DNA from 3 places in the Pseudomonas fragariae (ex Marin et al. 2024) genome. Region 1 is predicted to be linked to each of the others. Evidence: predicted binding sites of a transcription regulator. Region 1 holds the regulator's gene; each other region holds the start of a gene.

Region 1 (6,198 bases):
TCCAGCGTTCGTTGATCGAGGCCGCCCAGCGTCAGGAGATGCAAGGGTTGCCGGTAATTCTTCTGGTAGCAGGGCCTGTCCGGGCGATGCTGTCACGATTTGGACGATTGGCTGTACCGAACATGCATGTTCTGGCGTATCAGGAAATTCCGGACAACAAGCAAGTAACCATCGTAGCGACTGTCGGGCCAAACGGCTGAGGTAGTGAGTCATGCAAGTTAAGCGATTTTTCGCCGCCGATATGCGTCAAGCCATGAAGCTGGTTCGCGATGAGCTGGGCGCTGAAGCGGCCATCATCGGTAACCGGCGCATTGCCGGTGGCGTAGAGCTGACTGCCGCTCTGGATTACAAGCTGTCCGCCCTGGCACCGCGTGTGCCGAACATGGAGCTGGAAGACGAGTTGCGCAAGACTCAGTCGCGTATCGTTTCCGCCCAGGCCGAATTGAACAACCGCAGCGACAGCGATGCATCGATCAACCTGCAGCTGTTTTCCGGCAAGCCGGGCAACCCTGCCGAGACGCACATCGAGCCGACACTCGAAGAGCCGCCGCGTCCATTCGCGTATGCACCGCCACAGGCCGCCGAGCCTGCCATTGGCCAGCGCGCCTATGACTCGATGCGCTCCGAATTGAACGGCCTGCGTGAGCTGCTGGAAGTCCAGCTCGGCTCGCTGGCCTGGAACCAGCTGCAGGGCACTCGTCCGCAGCAGGCCAACCTGTGGCGACGCCTGCAACGTGTCGGCCTGTCCGGCCCGCTGTCACGCGACCTGCTGTCGATGATTCCGGAGATCGACGAGCCTCGTCAGGCCTGGCGCATGCTGCTGGCGCACCTGGCCCGCATGATCGCCGTCCCTGAAGTCGAGCCGCTCGAAGAGGGCGGCGTGATTGCAATGGTCGGTCCTGCCGGCATGGGCAAGACCACCACGCTGGCCAAACTGGCAGCACGTTACGTGTTGAAGTACGGCCCGCAGAATATCGCACTGGTCAGCATGGACAGTTTCCGCATCGGCGCGCAGGAGCAGCTCAAGACCCTTGGGCGCATCCTCAACGTACCGGTCACCCATATCGATCCTGGCCAGTCTCTGGTTCAGGCGCTGGAACCGCTGCTGCGCAAGCGCGTGGTGCTGATTGACACCGCCGGCCTGCAGGCCAGTGATCCTGCGCTGCGCATGCAGCTGGAAAGCCTCGCGGGTCGTGGCATCAAGTCGCGCAACTATCTGGTACTGGCAACCACCAGCCAGAAGCAGGTGCTGACAGCCGCGTATCACAGTTACAAACGTTGTGGCCTGGCCGGATGCATTCTGACCAAGCTTGATGAAACAGCCAGCCTCGGTGAAGTCCTGAGCCTGGCGATCAGTCACGAATTACCTGTGGCCTACCTCACGGACGGACCACGCATTCCTGATGACCTGCATACCCCGCGTCGTCATCAACTGGTAAGCCGCGCGGTGAGTGTGCAAATGCAGGATGAGCCTAGTGAAGAAGCAATGGCTGATATGTTTGCTGACCTCTATCACACCCCTGGCAAGAGAGTGGGTTAAGTGATGGATATTATTGGAATGTCCCTGCGTCAACGGTCTGCCATGCGGTGTTCATTTGCGCACGTGCAGCCCTCGATGTGGTTTCGGTCTACGCAAGACAAGGTAAAGAAATAACATGGGCAGCATGCATCCCGTACAGGTTATCGCGGTGACCGGTGGCAAAGGTGGCGTCGGTAAGACTAACGTGTCAGTGAACCTTTCACTGGCCCTCGCCGAGCTCGGCCGTCGCGTCATGCTGCTGGACGCCGATCTGGGTCTGGCCAATGTCGACGTGCTGCTTGGGTTGACGCCCAAGCGCACGCTTGCCGATGTCATCGAGGGGCGTTGTGAGTTGCGCGACGTGCTGTTGCAGGGGCCGGGCGGGGTTCGGATCGTACCCGCTGCGTCCGGCACCCAGAGCATGGTGCATCTGTCGCCCGCTCAGCATGCCGGCCTGATCCAGGCGTTCAGCGAGATTGGCGACAACCTCGATGTGTTGGTGATCGACACAGCCGCCGGTATCGGCGAGTCGGTGGTCAGCTTCGTGCGCGCCGCTCAGGAAGTGCTGCTGGTGGTGTGCGACGAGCCCACGTCGATCACCGATGCCTACGCCCTGATCAAACTGCTCAACCGCGATTACGGCATGAACCGCTTCCGGGTGCTGGCCAACATGGCACAGAGCCCGCAGGAAGGGCGCAACCTGTTCGCCAAACTGACCAAAGTGACGGATCGTTTTCTCGATGTTGCGCTGCAGTATGTAGGTGCCGTGCCGTACGACGAATGCGTACGCAAGGCTGTACAGAAACAGCGCGCCGTTTACGAAGCATTCCCGCGTTCCAAATGTGCACTGGCCTTCAAGGCCATTGCCCAGAAGGTTGATACCTGGCCGTTGCCAGCCAACCCGCGGGGTCATCTCGAGTTCTTCGTTGAGCGACTCGTTCACCAGACCAGTGCAGGGCCTGTGCAATGACTGCGAGCGGCTACCAGATGTACAGCAAGACTTCCCGTAATTCACAATACGAGTTGATCGAGCGCTATGCGCCCTTGGTCAAGCGTATCGCTTATCATCTGCTGGCGCGCTTGCCGGCCAGCGTGCAGGTCGAGGATCTGATCCAGGCCGGCATGATCGGCCTGCTTGAAGTCTCCACCAAGTATGATTCCACCAAGGGTGCGAGTTTCGAGACCTATGCCGGCATCCGCATCCGTGGTGCGATGCTCGATGAAGTGCGCAAGGGGGACTGGGCGCCACGCTCGGTACACCGCAATACGCGCATGGTGAGTGACGCAATTCGGGCAATTGAAGCTAAAACCGGCCGTGACGCTAAAGATCACGAGGTTGCGGCCGAACTCCAGTTAAGTCTCGATGATTACTACGGGATTTTGAACGATACCTTGGGCAGCCGCCTCTTCAGTTTCGACGACCTGCTGCAGGACGGCGATCATGAAGGGCTGCACGAGGATGGCGCAAGCGGTTCGCTTGAGCCGTCGCGCGACCTGGAAGACGAGCGCTTCCAGGCTGCGTTGGCCGATGCAATTGCCAATCTGCCAGAGCGTGAGCGTCTGGTGTTGGCGCTGTACTACGACGAAGAGCTGAACCTCAAGGAAATCGGAGAGGTTCTGGGGGTCAGCGAATCTCGGGTCAGTCAGTTACACAGCCAGTGCGCAGCTCGTTTGCGAGGGCGTTTGGGGGAGTGGCGAGCGCGTTGACAGGCAATGTGCGGTCTATGGCCGCGCGTTGACTGCAAGCCGGCTGTGCAGAGCGTTACGTGGTAACAGGATGGACCCGTCAGAAGCCTGTCAGGCATTGCCTTGATGGGCTTGTTTCTCAGGTCTTTGCCTGTTGTTGTGCCAAGCCCGTCGTCGTTTCGTACAGCCGGGGGTGTGCTGTGCCAGTATTGAGTGAACAGCGTGTTCAGGTGCTGAACGCGTTAAAGACTGCTTGGAGGTCGAATTGGACAAGAACATGAAAATCCTCATCGTTGATGACTTCTCAACGATGCGGCGGATCATCAAGAACCTTTTGCGTGATCTGGGGTTTACCAACACATCGGAAGCGGATGATGGTCTGACCGCATTGCCGATGCTGCAGAGCGGTGCCTTTGACTTTCTGGTGACGGACTGGAACATGCCTGGCATGTCCGGTATCGATCTGCTGCGCGAAGTCCGCAAGGACGAACGCCTCAAGAGCCTTCCCGTGCTGATGGTCACTGCCGAAGCCAAGCGTGAGCAGATCATTGAAGCTGCCCAGGCTGGGGTGAACGGTTATGTAGTCAAGCCATTCACTGCCCAAGCCCTGAAAGACAAGATCGACAAGATCTTTGAACGCGTCAATAGCTGATGCAAGCCGCGAGGGCGCTATGGATAACAATGATTCGATGGCCGACTTTGAGTCGACCTTAAAAAGACACGCGCAGGAACTTGTCACCAGCCTTGAAAAGGGTCGTTTCGGTGACGCTGTGCAACTGATCCACGAACTCAATCAGACACGCGACCGCGGCCTTTATCAGGAAGTGGGCAAGCTGACTCGTGAGCTGCACAGTGCAATCGTAAACTTTCACATTGATCCGCACATGCCTCAAGCCGAGGAAGTGTCGCAGATCACGGATGCTACCGAACGCCTGTCGTATGTGGTGAGGCTGACCGAGAATGCGGCCAACCGCACCATGGACCTGGTGGAGGAGAGTACGCCGGTCATGAACGGCCTGAGTTCCGACGCCAAGGCGTTGAGCGACGACTGGGGACGTTTCATGCGCCGCGAAATCGGTGCCGAAGAGTTCCGCGAGCTGGCCAAGCGGGTCGATGGTTTTCTGACGCGTACCGAGAAGGAAACCCATCAGGTTTCCGCACATCTGAATGACATTCTGCTCGCCCAGGATTACCAGGACCTTACCGGTCAGGTCATCAAGCGTGTGACGCAACTGGTCACTGAAGTCGAGAGCAATCTGCTCAAACTGGTGCTCATGGCCAGTCATGTCGATCGCTTCGCAGGCATCGAACATGACGAACAATCCATCCTCGATGAAAAAGATCCTAAAAAACATCTCGCGCAGGGTGAAGGTCCGCAGATTCATGCCGATAAACGTGAAGACGTCGTATCCGGACAGGATGATGTAGACGATCTGCTATCGAGCCTCGGCTTCTAAGGTCTGTTGACGGTTAATTTTAGGGAGCACCCCATGAGCTTCGGCGCCGATGAAGAAATCCTTCAGGATTTTCTGGTAGAGGCCGGCGAAATTCTGGAGCAGTTGTCAGAGCAATTGGTCGAGCTGGAAAGCCGACCGGATGATGCTGACCTGCTCAATGCAATTTTTCGCGGTTTTCACACTGTAAAAGGGGGCGCCGGCTTCCTCCAGCTCCATGAGCTGGTGGAGTGCTGCCACATCGCCGAAAACGTGTTCGACATCCTGCGCAAGGGTGAACGTCGCGTTGATTCCGAACTGATGGACGTGGTCCTGGAAGCACTGGACACCGTCAACAGCATGTTTGGTCAGGTACGTGAACGGACTGACGTAACCCCGGCGACGCCAGAACTGCTGGCCGCACTTGCGCGGCTGGCCGAGCCACAATCCGCCGACGAGGCCGTTGCCCCTGAGCCGGAGCCGGTGGTTGAAGTACAGGCTGCTGCTCCGGTTGCAGAACCGGCGGCTGGCGACGAGATTACCGATGATGAATTCGAGCAGTTGCTCGATTCGCTGCACGGCTCCAGCCCGGTGTCTGCAGCGCCTGCACAGACGCCAGCAGCAGCGGCTGCGCCGGCGGGTGATGAGATCACCGATCAGGAATTTGAATCCCTGCTTGATCAGCTGCATGGCAAGGGCAAATTTGCGGCCGATGCCGCAACCGCTCCGGCCCCTGCACCTGTGGCGCAGGGCAGTGCAGCGCCTGCCAGTGATGAAATCACCGACGACGAATTCGAAGCGTTGCTCGATCAACTGCACGGCAAAGGCTCGTTTGATGGCGCTGTAGCGGCTCCCGTAGCTGCGGCACCTGTAGCCGTTGCTGCCAAGGCACCCGCTGCTGCGGCTGCATCGGACGAAATCACCGATCACGAATTCGAAAGCCTGCTCGACGAATTGCACGGCAAGGGCAAGTTCGAGCCTGAGGCGATTGTTGCCAAGGCGCCTGCTCCGGCAGCCGCAGCGGCTGCTCCGCCACCGCCGCCTCCTGTTGCCAAGCCTGCTCCGGCGCCTGCTGCGAAAGCCGAGCCGGCCAAACCCGCTGCGGCTCCGGCCGCTGCGCGCGCTCCTGCACCCAGCGGCGAAAAGCCGGTGGCTACAGAGGCTGAAACCACGGTTCGTGTCGATACCGCCCGACTGGACGAGATCATGAACATGGTCGGCGAGCTGGTTCTGGTGCGTAACCGCCTGGTGCGGTTGGGTCTCAACAGCGGCGATGAAGCCATGTCCAAGGCAGTTTCCAACCTGGATGTGGTGACTGCCGATCTGCAGACTGCGGTGATGAAAACCCGCATGCAGCCGATCAAGAAGGTCTTCGGTCGTTTTCCGCGTCTGGTTCGTGACCTGGCTCGTCAGCTCAAGAAAGAGATCAACCTGGAACTGGTCGGTGAAGAGACCGACCTCGACAAGAACCTCGTAGAGGCGCTTGCCGATCCGCTGGTCCACTTGGTGCGTAACGCGGTCGACCACGGTATCGAAACGCCGGAAGAGCGCGAAGCCACG
Region 2 (6,198 bases), 3.0 Mb from region 1:
CTTGGCGTATTCGCGCTGGCCTTGGCGGCCTTCATTTTCAATACCACCGAGTTCGTGCCGATCGGTCTGCTGAGTAACATTGGCCAGAGCTTCGAAATGACCCCGGCCCAGGTCGGGCTGATGCTCACGATCTATGCCTGGGTCGTGTCGCTGATGTCGTTGCCGATGATGCTGGCGACGCGCAACATCGAGCGCCGCAAGTTGCTGATGTTCGTGTTCGGCCTGTTCGTGGTCAGCCACGTCCTTTCCGCGATTGCCCCCAGCTTCGCGATCCTGCTGGTAAGCCGGGTCGGTATCGCGTTTGCACATGCGGTGTTCTGGTCGGTCACGGCGTCGCTGGCCGTGCGCATCGCACCGCCCGGCAAGCAGGTTCAGGCGCTGGGCCTGCTGGCAACCGGTACGTCGCTGGCGATGGTATTGGGTATTCCGCTGGGCCGCGTGCTGGGTGAAGCCTTGGGCTGGCGCACCACCTTTCTGGGCATCGCCGCCATCGCTGCGCTGGTAGTCTTCCTGCTGGTTCGTGCGCTGCCCTTGTTGCCCAGTCAGAACTCAGGCTCGTTGCGCAGCCTGCCGATCCTGTTCAAGCGCCCACGGCTGATGGCGATCTACCTGCTGACCGCCATCGTGGTGACCGCTCATTTCACCGCCTACAGCTATATCGAACCGTTCACTCAGACCGTGTCCCTGCTCAGCGGCGAAATGACCACGATCCTGCTGCTGGTCTTTGGCGGGGCCGGGATCATGGGCTCGATCATCTTCAGCCTGTTCAGCGATCGCTTCCCCAACGGGCTGTTGATCACGGCCATTGGCACGCTGACCCTGTGCCTGCTGATGCTGTTGCCGCTCTCCGGTGATGCCGTGACGCTCGGCACGCTGACCATTATCTGGGGCATGGCGATCATGTGCTTCGGCCTGACCTTGCAGGCGCGCGTACTGTCGCTGGCACCCGATGCGACCGATGTGGCGATGGCGCTGTTCTCGGGCATCTTCAATATCGGTATCGGCGGCGGCGCGCTGCTCGGCAGTGTGGTCAGCAGCCATCTCGGGGTTGCCAATGTCGGCATCGTCGGCGGCCTGCTGGCCCTCGGCGGGTTGGGGCTGTGCTGCTACACAACGCATCACTTCGGCAAGGTCCGGCCTGCTGCCGAGATGCAGGCCGAGAGCAAATAGGGCACGCATAAAAAAGCTCGCTGACGCGCAATGCGTTCAGCGAGCTTTTTGGTCTGACTTGAGGGTCAGGCTTTAAGACGACCCAGCCACTCCAGCGACGTTCTCCAGATACAAATCCCCAGGAAATACGCCGACATCGCCAGCCACAGACCCATGACCACCGGGCCATTGTGCGGGTGGTTGATGATCAGCAGTGCGCTGGACAGCAACCATACGGTGGTCACCGCGATATTGAGCGGCATGAAGCGGCGCACGCGGAACGGGTGCAGGAACTTCATGCGGGTCATGGTCAGCAGCGCCAGGGCGATGATGGTGATGAACGTCAGCCATGGGGCCGGTGACAGAATGTACAGGCACAGTGCAACCACGTTCCAGGCAGCGGGGAAGCCTTGAAAGTAGTTGTCCTTGCTTTTCATGTCGACGTTGCAGAAACAGAACAGCGACGAAACCAGGATGACCGAGACGCTCAGCAGCAGCGTGTAATCCGGCACCGGTATGTAGCGGTAGATGAACAATGCCGGGATGAACACGTAGGTCAGGTAGTCTATGACCAGGTCCAGTACCGAGCCGTCGAAGTGTGGCAGTACCGACGTGGTGTTGACCTTGCGAGCCAGTGAGCCGTCGACTCCATCCACGATCAGGGCCGCGCCCAGCCACAACAGGCAGGCTTTGGGTTCGTTGTTGAACAAGGCAATGGTCGCCAGGAACGCAAGGACTACGCCGGTGGCGGTGAAGCCATGCGCCCCCCATGCGTTGAGTCTGGCTATGCGTTGATTGGTTATCACGGGGGCGCTCTCCAGGAAGTAATGCTTGCCAGGGTGTGCCGCAACCTGACCGGTAGCAACTATCGACCCGGCAATTGCCGATAAGTTTAGCGGTGACTATCCCTTGTTTCCCGGTTGTTTTCCAGAAAGCCACGCTCTGGGTCAGATCGCTGGTCTCTGTATTCTTCCGGTTCGACGAAACAGGTAGGCGCATCACCGTTGGCATTGAGTTGGTTGATCAGGGTCGGCTGGCCCTGTTCATTGAACAGTACCTGCCCGACACCCGCCGAGTTCCATAAGCGTTCACCGACCTTGCTGTGCTCGGGCGTGCGCGGAACAACCTTCATCAGGCGGCGCTTGGTGAACCAGTTAAGAGGTGAGCGGGGAGAGTATAACCAGCGATTCAGCCGATCAAAAGTGTCCAGCAGACGACGGGGGAATTCATTCTTGATGCCACTGCTGGTGATTTGCCAGATATGAGGCCCGCCACTGCGTTGGCGAATCAGGATTTCGTAGACGAACGAGTAATGCACATCGCCCGACAGAATCACGTAATTGCCCGGGGTTCTGGAATGGCGAAAGATGTTCAGAATCACGTTGGCGGCACCGCGATGTGCCATCCAGTTTTCTGCATCGACCAGTAACGGATAGCCGCACCAACTGAAGATGCGTTGTATCGCCTCGATCAACTTGACGCCGAACACCGGGGCAGGTGAGACGATGATCGCTGATTTATGGTCGATCAGCTCCTGCTGCAGTTCGCTGAGCGCTTCCCAGTCGAGCAGGCCGGACGGGTGATTGAAGTTCGACTCGCTGCGCCAGCGCCGGGTGCGGGTATCCAGTACCACCAGTGCCGGGCTGGTGGGTAACACGTAATGCCATTGCTGAAACTTCAACAACTGATCAATCAACTGGTCCTGGGCCTGGCTGTCCAGCCAGTTGTCGTTCGACACGGCGTCGGTGCTCAGGGCATGAGCCTGCTTGACCAGACCGTTGAGCGCATCCGGGTTATTGCCCCAGCCCTGGCACAGCAGGTAGGCGAGCAGGGCGTTGCCGATGATGCGTTTGGAGAATGGATGGCCGTACGCGGTTTGTTCCCAGTTCGCCGACAGGTTCCAGTCATCGGTGATGTCGTGGTCATCGAAAATCATCATGCACGGCAGATGCGCCATCGCCCGTGCCACGCCGCTCAGGCCGGCGGCAAACGCCTCGACCAGCTGCTGTTCCCTGGCGTAGCGCTCGACTTCCCCGTCTTCCAGTTGCGGCCTGCCGGGTTCGATCAGGGTCCAGGGCGTGGGTGACCAGACCAGCAGGTACATCGCCATGACTTCCGCCAGGGTAACCAGATGGTTATCCGCTGTGCTGCTGGTGAATACCGGTTTGCTGGTGCCGCCGAAGAAGCGCTCGCGCAGTGTGTCGTTGCTTTTCAGGGCCGGCAGCAGGTCGGCACGCTGGTAATAGCTGGCCGGATGCGCATAGAGACGAGGACTGTCATCGACGATGGCACCGTCGAGTCGCTCGTCGAACAACCCCAGCCGTTCGATCAAGACATGGATAGCGCGCAGCATCGGCCCGGCGACATCGTCGGCGTAGATCTGATCGCCGCTCATCATCAACAGCGCAGGGCGTTGCAGCGGTTCCTTGATATCAGCCAGCAGGCGGTCCACGCAGAGCAGACCTTCGGCTGCGCTGTGGTGCGGCTTGCGGCACGAGCCATGCAGCAGGTGATCGATGCTGCTGCGCACCACGAAGTTCGGGTAGCGTTTGCCCTCGTACAGCAGGTGCGGCGCCCACTCGGCAATACCGCCTTCGCCCTCCACCCGCAGGTCGTAATCGATCCAGGTGTCGCGGGGCAGTTCGGCTTCCAGTTGCAGGTCGATCAGGTGAATGAACGCCTGGCGCCCGACTGCAATGACCTGACATTGACTGTCGTCGAGTACGTAATCGTTGAAGCCCGCAGAGGGATCATCAGTAGCGGCATGGCGTAGGCGCACGGTAAGGCGCAACCGACGGGACCCTACCAGCCACAACACCAGGCGGCCGGCTTCCTGACGGCGCAATAACGGGCCGGCAAGGATGGACGGCAGCGAAGTGAGTTGTTCGATGGAAGAAGCGGACATCCTGGCTTATGGCTCTGGCGGGACACAGGCGGGGATGGTAACGCAACAGGCCCGGAAAGTTCTTGTTACACCACGCGAGCGCATGTTTCCGGACATTGCAGACAATGCGAAACGGTCCGCTCAGCCTTGCTCATATGAAGACTTTGTTAACCGCCTGCAGAGTGCTCTGAAAATGCCGATATACACCTATGCAGAGGGCATCAGAATTCCATAAAGTTTTATGGCGTTATGCCATATTCGCTTATGAGGGTTCCCGCTATGAAATGGTTTTACAACGCAAGGCTGTCCGCCAAGCTTTTCATGTCTTTTGCGCTGTGTGCGCTTTTCACCCTTGGGGTGGGCGTAATAGGCAGTCGCGGCATCAGTGCCTTGTCCAGCAGCCTGGATAACGTGTTTACCAACAGCCTGCTGTCGGTCACAAAATCCGGAGAGGTCACGGTCTCGGTCATTGCTCAGAACCGTGATCTCTATCGTTTATTGGCCGCCATGGCAGGCAATGCGCCGCAAAGCGTCAAGGACGATATTCTCGCGAGCATGAGCGTCAACAAGACTCAAGCTGAAAAAAGCTACGCCACCTACCGGGCTACGCCGCTTGACGATGATGAGCGCGCTGCCGGTGATCAGATGGACAGAGACTGGCCTGGCTATCAGGCACTCATCGAGCAAGCCAAAAGCGTTGCCCTGTCCGGGGATATTGCCGGGGCAAGAGCGATCATCGACGGTGATGTACGCAGCGGTTACCTGAAGGTCATGGATCAGCTGACCACCATCGTCAACTCCAATAATCGTCAGGCGGGCGAGGCCGCTGTGGCTTCTGACCAGACACAGAACTCTGCGCAACGAAACCTGTACATCGGCATCGGCTTGTCATTCTTTGCCGCGTTTGTGATGGGCCTGTTCATAAGTCGTGCCATCAGCACACCAATCAACACTGCGGTGACCAATGCCCGGCGAATTGCCAGCGGTGACCTGACCCTGCCGATTGCCAGTCAATATCACGACGAAGCCGGCATGATGCTGGTCGCTCTGAGCGATATGCAGGACAACCTGAAAAGCACGATCGGGCAAATATCCAGTGCTGCCGACCAGTTGGCCTCGGCTGCTGAAGAACTGAATGCCGTGACTGAAGAAAGCAGTCGCGGTCTGATCCGTCAGAACGATGAGATTCAGCAGGCCGCTTCGGCTGTGAACGAGATGACCGCTGCGGTCGAAGAGGTCGCGCGTAACGCCATGTCGACGTCGGAAGCGTCCCGCCAGACCAGTACCGACGCTGCCGCCGGTCGTGATCAGGCCCGCGATGCGGTGAATGCGATCAACACCGTCAGTGCCGAGATCAGCAGTTCGACCACCATGGTCGAAGAGCTTGCCGGGCGCGTCCGTGAGATCGGGCAGGTGCTGGACGTGATCCGTGGGATCGCCGAGCAGACCAACCTGCTGGCCCTCAACGCTGCCATCGAGGCCGCGCGTGCCGGCGAACAGGGGCGCGGCTTTGCTGTGGTGGCAGACGAGGTGCGGGCGCTGGCCGCTCGAACCCAGGCGTCCACTGGCGAAATCGAAACCATGATCGGCAGTGTTCAGGCCAGTGCCGATCAGGCCGTGCGGGCCATGGCCAACAGCCGCACCCTGACCAGCAACACGCAAACCCTGGCTCAGGCCACAGGGCAGTCGCTGGAGCGCATTGCGCAGAGCGTCGCCGAGATCAACGACCGCAACATGTTGATTGCGACGGCCTCCGAAGAGCAGTCCCACGTTGCGCGCGAGGTGGATCGCAACCTGGTCAACATTCAGGACCTCTCCGCCCAGACTGCCGCAGGTGCTCATCAGACCAGTGCTTCAAGCCAGGAACTGTCGCGTCTGGCCATTTCCTTCAACAATCTGGTAGGCAAGTTCAAGGTCTGACGTAAGTCTCAGGCCGTTGTGTTCGGCAGGCGCTTCTGGAAAAAGAAGCGCTTGTTGCCGGGTGGATAGTCGTCAATCTGGCCGAACTCGGTGTAACCGTGGCGGCGATAGAAATCGGGGGCCTGGAAGTCGAAAGTGTCCAGCCAGATCCCCGTGCAGCCCTTTTCGACCGCCAGATCCTCGGCCATCTGCATCAAACGCGAGCCCATGCCTTGCCCGCGGGCTTGTTCGGGAACGACCAGCAG
Region 3 (6,198 bases), 1.5 Mb from region 1:
TCATCGCCTTGCGCGTTGGGGTGAATCTGGGCGCTGGCTGGGGTGAGCCGGTCGGCGTCAGCAACACGGCCGAGTGGTGGCCAGTAGAACGTCGTGGTTTTGCCTTGGGCGCGCACCATACCGGTTACCCCATCGGCGCGATGCTCAGCGGCATTGTCGCCAGTTTCGTAATCAGCACTTACGGAGAGGAAAACTGGCGTTATGTGTTCTTCTTCGCCTTCGTGGTAGCACTGCCATTGATGATCTTCTGGGCGCGCTACTCGACGGCCGAGCGCATCACCCAGCTGTACGTGGACATTGCTGCCAAAGGCATGACCCCGCCGGACAGCACGCCGTCGACCAATGTAAAAGGCCAGGTCTGGAAGTCGGTGAAGGCGACGCTGAGCAACCGCAATATCGCCCTGACTGCCGGTAACACCCTGCTCACGCAAGTGGTGTACATGGGCGTCAACATTGTCCTGCCGGCCTACCTGTACAACATCCTCAACCTGTCGCTGGCCGAGTCTGCGGGAATGAGCGTGGTGTTCACACTGACCGGCATCCTCGGGCAACTGATCTGGCCGTCGCTGTCGGACATCATCGGCCGGCGCATCACCCTGATCATCTGTGGCATATGGATGGCGGTCAGTGTCGGGGCCTTTTACTTCGCCAACACCATCCTGATCGTCATCGCCGTACAGTTGCTTTTCGGCCTGGTCGCCAATGCCGTCTGGCCCATCTACTACGCGGTCGCCTCCGACTCGGCGCAACCTTCGGCGACCTCCACAGCCAACGGGATCATCACCACGGTGATGTTCATCGGCGGCGGCGTTGCCCCGGTACTGATGGGGACGCTGATTTCCATGGGCGGCGGCTGGACCAGCCTCAGCGGTTATACCGTGTGCTTTTTCGTCATGGCCGGTTGCGCGTTGGGCGGGGCGTTCCTGCAGCTGTTTTCTCACCGTCCCGAAGGATTGGCGGTGCAGGGGAGCGTGTGATGCCGGCATTCTGAAGAAAGTTGCCAGAGTGAGCAGAGTGTCCGATCTCCACCGTCAAGACGCTTGATGACGCGGGGGCCCCTGCGTTGCCGTGAGCGGCGACATCACTCTGGCACTAATTGGTCTGCTCTCATCTCGTTGCTCCAGCGTATTTCAAGCATTGAAAGCCCAGGCATGCATTCTGTAATGTGTTCAGTAGCAGAATCGTCGATTTGAATGAACTAACTACAGAAAGCCTAAACCCTGGAACAGTAAGGACACGTCATGGACTCGAACAATCTTCTGTACGGATTCTTCTTCGCCGGCACGGTGACCGGCTTGAGCATGCTGGCTTCACTCAGTCATGCCGATACGGCTTTTAACCCGGCTACTGCGTCTGTCCAGATGTTTCACTGGCGGTGGAATGATGTGGCCAAAGAATGTTCAAGCGCAATAGGGCCAATAGGTTATGGGGCGGTACAAATATCTCCGCCTCAGGCATCCAAGGTGGCGGGACACTGGTGGGATATTTATCAGCCGGTTAACTTTAACTCATTAGACAGCCGCATGGGGACGGAGTCAGAGTTAAAGGAAATGATCAGTGCCTGTCACGCTGCCGGGGTCAGGGTCTATGCAGATATCGTTATTAACCAGGTAGCGGGGGATTCGAGCGCAACCTTTAAAAGCACCGATGGTTCTGCATGGGATGCCCAGTCATTGGCCTACCCGCAGTTTAGCCAAAATGACTTCCATAGCCTCTGTTATATAGAGTCTGCTGATTATCAGAGTAATGCAGCGAAGGTAAGAGACTGCAGGCTCAACAACCTTCCTGACTTGAATCAGTCCAGCAGCTATGTACAGGGCGTGGCGGCGAATTACATGAAGAAGTTACTCTCGCTCGGGATCGATGGGTTTCGACTGGATGCTGCGAAACATCAAAATTCCGACGACATAAACAAGATTCTGGCGGCGGTAAAAACAGCCTATCCCACGACCGTTTCCGGAGAAAAAATCTGGGTCACGCAGGAGATAATCCCCGACGGCAGCTCCAGTCGCTCAGACTACTATAAGAACGGAACGGTGAATGAGTTCAATTACACCACAGCCCTTCTTAAAGCCTTTCGGCAAAAAGACGGATTTAACCTGGCCTCCATTCCGGCGATGATAGGGATATTCGGAAACTGGGGCGGGTCTTTTCGCCTGATGCCGCCAGAACGATCTACGGTGTTCGTTAATAACTGGGACACCGAGCGAAATCAAGACGCATCCTTGAATGCCAGCAATCAGTCGTATAACGACAGGTATAATTCCAAGCGCTATGACCTCGCGAATGTGTTCATGTTGGCATTGCCCTATGGTGAGGCTCAGGTTCACTCGGGATTCAATTTCAGTGACCCTGAAGCGGATGCCCCCGCAGCAAGCCCATTAGACGCAAGCGGCAATCCCAATAACAGCTCAGGGTGGGACTTCATACACCGTGCGAGTGCAATTGCGAGCATGGTCAAGTTTCGCAGTGCCACTGACGGGCAGGACGTGAATAACTGGGTTACGGGCTCTGGCAATCAGATCGCATTCAGTAGAGGCAATGTCGGGTTTGTTGCCCTGAACAACAGTGCCTCTGCATGGCTAAAGACGTTCAATACAGGGCTTCCAGAAGGGATTTATTGTGATGTCATCACAAAAAAACTCTCTACCCCCAACGAAATGTGCACTAATAAAATCGCCGTTGACGGGAAAGGGAATGCAAGCCTGACGGTGCCGGGTGATAGTGGAAGTGTTGTGCCGGCAATTGCCATTTATTCAGGTTCTAAACTCTAGCGAGACCGGGGTAGGCGTCATGGACGACGCTTATCCTGCTACTTGACTGCGCCTTCCTGACATCCCGGGCTAATGGCGCATCAGCGTGATCTCGCAAAGCGTCTCCTCCATTGCCGGGTCGCTCATCGAAAACCGGTTCTGCAGCAGATGGATGCGCAGCATGGTTTCCAACGGTTTCGGTCCACGCCTGCCGCCAGCTACCTGTTGTGGTGGGAGATGAGTCACTTCAGTACAGGGTAGGGTGGGCAGTGAGCGCAGATTTGATCGGTGAACCCTTAGGCTCTGTACGAAAAGTGGCTGCGCTCGGTGAGGCTGCGTTGAAAACGGGCTAGAGCGCGAGTCCGATCGGAATACTCATTGACAACACGCAGAGTCGAACGCGGCCCCGGCCGTTCCTCGCCTGTTTTTTGCCTTGCCTGACCTTCGCTCGCCGACTTTTCGTACTGACCCCAGGACACTAGTGTTTTCATTACTAATGAATGGCGCTAGTTGCGCTATTTCAGGTGTCGCAAACGGATAAGTTATGAATATGACAGACAATAATTTGACAGTCTATTCGTCAGACTTTTGGAGTTTTCGCTCTCCGAGACGTTTGAATGCCAACTGTAATTAAAAATTTTTATCCTTTAAGATCATATACTTAGACAGTTTTAGGGCTTTTACTCAGTGTCGAGGCAGTTGGGGCCACTAAAGTTACTGCGCAGGCGGGCGACATGAGTGGTATCTCAATGACATCATTCGTATGAAGTGGGTTAAACCATTTTTGCAAGTGATAGCGCCCACCATGCAAGCCACGGAACGGCTATGTTCAGGATCGACATCATGTTCAGCAAGCTCAGCATCTCGCAAAAGCTGTACTTCAGCTTTGCCGCGATCATCCTATTTATCGCCGTTCTGGTCGCGAGTGCTTACAGAGGCTTTGAGCAGGTCGAAGAGGCAACTAACAGCAATGTCCATACGTATCAGGTACTGAGCGAAGCACAACTAGCCCTTGAACAGCTGATCAATATCGAAACCGGGATGCGCGGCTTTGTCATTGCCTCAAAGGATGCGTTTCTGGAGCCATTGGTGGCGGGGGAGAAGCGCTTCATCGAAGAACTCGATTCGCTCAAGCGTCTGACAGCCGACAATGCGGAGCAACAGCGCCGCCTGGCCGCACTGGGTGACACCCAGAAGCGTTGGCTTGATGAAGATGTCAATCCGATCATCGCCCTGCGCCGCGAACTGACTGCACGCAATATGCCTGATGATGAACTGGATGCACGCATCACCTCGGGGGCCGACAAGGCCAAGATGGACAGCATGCGCGCTTTACTTGCCGAGATCAGCGGTGCCGAGCAGAAGTTGCTGGTTCAGCGTAGCCAGGACATGACGGACGCCAAGCATTTGGCGATCCTGATCCTGATGTGCGGCGGCCTGGCCGCGGCTGTTCTCGCGATGATCCTTGCCGCTGTATTGGGGCGCAGTACCACGGCGCGTTTGCAACTGGCCATTGATGCCGCAACGGCAATTGCCAATGGCAAGCTGGACACCGTGATCGATACCAGCAGCCACGACGAACTGCCGAAAGCCTTTGATCGTATGCAGAATCGCCTGCGCGAGATGATTCAACAGATCAGCCAGGCTGCCAATCAGCTGGTCGTTGCCGTACAACAGATTTCCGGTGCGTCCGAGCAACTGTCCGGTGCTATCCAGGAACAGTCGACGTCCGCCTCGGCGATGGCGGCCACGATCGAAGAGCTGACCGTCAGCATCCATCACGTTTCCGAAAACGCCGACGAGGCGCATGAACTCGCCAGTCGTTCAGGGCAACAGTCGAAGGACGGTGCGCAGGTCATCGAAAATACCCTGTCCAGCATGAATGGCATCGCCCGGACCGTGCAGCTTTCCTCTACTCAGGTCGCAGGCCTGGGTCAGCACTCCGAGCACATTTCATCGATCGTCAGCGTGATTCAGGGCATTGCCGACCAGACCAACCTGCTGGCCCTCAACGCTGCCATCGAAGCTGCTCGTGCCGGTGAACAAGGCCGTGGCTTCGCAGTGGTTGCCGACGAAGTGCGCCTGCTGGCGCAGAACACCGGCAAGTCCACCAAGGAAATCGCCGGGATGATCGAGAAAATTCAGGCGGGTGTACGGGAAACCGTCGAGAGCATGCGTAGCGGCGTTCAGGAAGTGAACGAAGGCGTCGAAATGGCGGGCACCGCCGGTCAAGCGATCATCGAGATTCGCGACAGTTCGGGCAAGGTTCTGCAAGTGGTCGACCAGATATCCTTCGCGCTGCGTGAGCAAACCGCAGCGAGCCAGGATGTCGCACGTAGCGTCGAGCGCTCCGCGCAAATGGCTGAACAGAACAACATATCGGTTCAGGAATTGCTCAAGACCAGCGGCGGCCTGAAGAACCTCGCTACCAGTCTGCAGACGGAAGTGGGCAAGTTTCGGCTTTAAGGTCTGAAGACGCATCTCGTCAGCAGGATCACCCTGCTGAAACCCCCGGTATTAGTCGAAGCGCTGATACCGGTTTTTTTGCATATTCAAAAAACGCGCCTAACCTTTGATGCGCTGGATGACGATCCCGAGCAGCGCATCGAAATTCATGCAATGAAATGGCAGCGCGGATTCTCTCAGGGCTGACGATTTTTTACGTCAATGCTGAGCCAGAATACTGTCCAGCAGACCCGGGAAACGGCTCTCAAGCACCTGTTTGCGAAGCGAGTTCATGTGCGTGGTGCCAACATTGCGCGTCTGTACAAGCCCGGCGTCGCGCAGCACGCGGAAGTGATGGGACATGCTGGATTTGGGGCGTCCGCCGTCCAGTTCGCCGCAGGTGGCCTCTGCAACGCCGGCCAGGCAGCGCACGATTCCCATGCGAACGGGATCACTCAAGGCATAGAGTAAGCGTTCGAGTGTGAGGTCTTCAGGATCGGGGTGTTGGAAGGTTCGCATGGTGGGGATGATATCAAGGCTTCCGTTTATTGCCATAGTTCGATTACCATCGAACAACTGAAATCAAAAGTCATCTGGCCTACGGGAGCTTTCCAATGTCTGCATTGTTCGAACCCTTCAAACTGAAAGACGTCACGCTGCGCAACCGAATCGCCATTCCTCCGATGTGCCAGTACTCGGCAACCGAAGGTGTTATCAACGACTGGCACCACGTGCATCTGGCCAGCATGGCACGCGGTGGTGCGGGTCTGTTGGTGGTCGAAGCTACCGCCGTTGCGCCGGAAGGGCGTATTACCCCCGGTTGCACCGGTATCTGGAATGACGAACAGGCGCAGGCATTCGTGCCTGTCGTCAAAGCCATCAAGGCCGCAGGGTGCGTACCGGGTATTCAGATTGCTCACGCCGGTCGCAAGGCCAGCGCCAATCGTCCATGGGAAGGCGATGACCATATCGCGGCGTCCGATTCGCGCGGCTGGGACAC

The links. The regulator FliA, encoded in region 1, starts transcription of late flagellar genes. The targets are predictions, from matches to a motif close to CTAAAGTTTNNNNNNNNNNNGCCGNTAA.
Region 2: a site for FliA is predicted at 4,265-4,292, ahead of AC54XV_RS04990 (methyl-accepting chemotaxis protein). Genes of this name have one in related genera too.
Region 3: a site for FliA is predicted at 3,462-3,489, ahead of AC54XV_RS11575 (methyl-accepting chemotaxis protein). Genes of this name have one in related genera too.

The regions. Positions count from the first base shown of each region.
Region 1 is NZ_CM184369.1:4,111,835-4,118,032, reverse strand. Features, by position in the region: gene flhA (flagellar biosynthesis protein FlhA) at 1-200, shown strand, start outside; gene flhF (flagellar biosynthesis GTPase FlhF) at 212-1,540, shown strand; gene fleN (flagellar synthesis regulator FleN) at 1,656-2,489, shown strand; gene fliA (RNA polymerase sigma factor FliA) at 2,486-3,226, shown strand; gene AC54XV_RS17670 (chemotaxis response regulator CheY) at 3,483-3,857, shown strand; gene AC54XV_RS17665 (protein phosphatase CheZ) at 3,877-4,662, shown strand; gene AC54XV_RS17660 (chemotaxis protein CheA) at 4,696-6,198, shown strand, end outside.
Region 2 is NZ_CM184369.1:1,106,178-1,112,375, forward strand. Features, by position in the region: gene AC54XV_RS04975 (sugar transporter) at 1-1,170, shown strand, start outside; gene pcsA (phosphatidylcholine synthase) at 1,236-1,955, opposite strand; gene AC54XV_RS04985 (alkaline phosphatase D family protein) at 2,042-4,054, opposite strand; gene AC54XV_RS04990 (methyl-accepting chemotaxis protein) at 4,313-5,953, shown strand; gene AC54XV_RS04995 (GNAT family N-acetyltransferase) at 5,962-6,198, opposite strand, start outside.
Region 3 is NZ_CM184369.1:2,592,509-2,598,706, forward strand. Features, by position in the region: gene AC54XV_RS11560 (MFS transporter) at 1-977, shown strand, start outside; gene AC54XV_RS11565 (alpha-amylase) at 1,242-2,774, shown strand; partial or broken gene AC54XV_RS11570 (transposase) at 2,850-2,966, opposite strand; gene AC54XV_RS11575 (methyl-accepting chemotaxis protein) at 3,597-5,219, shown strand; gene AC54XV_RS11580 (ArsR/SmtB family transcription factor) at 5,418-5,753, opposite strand; gene AC54XV_RS11585 (NADH:flavin oxidoreductase/NADH oxidase) at 5,813-6,198, shown strand, end outside.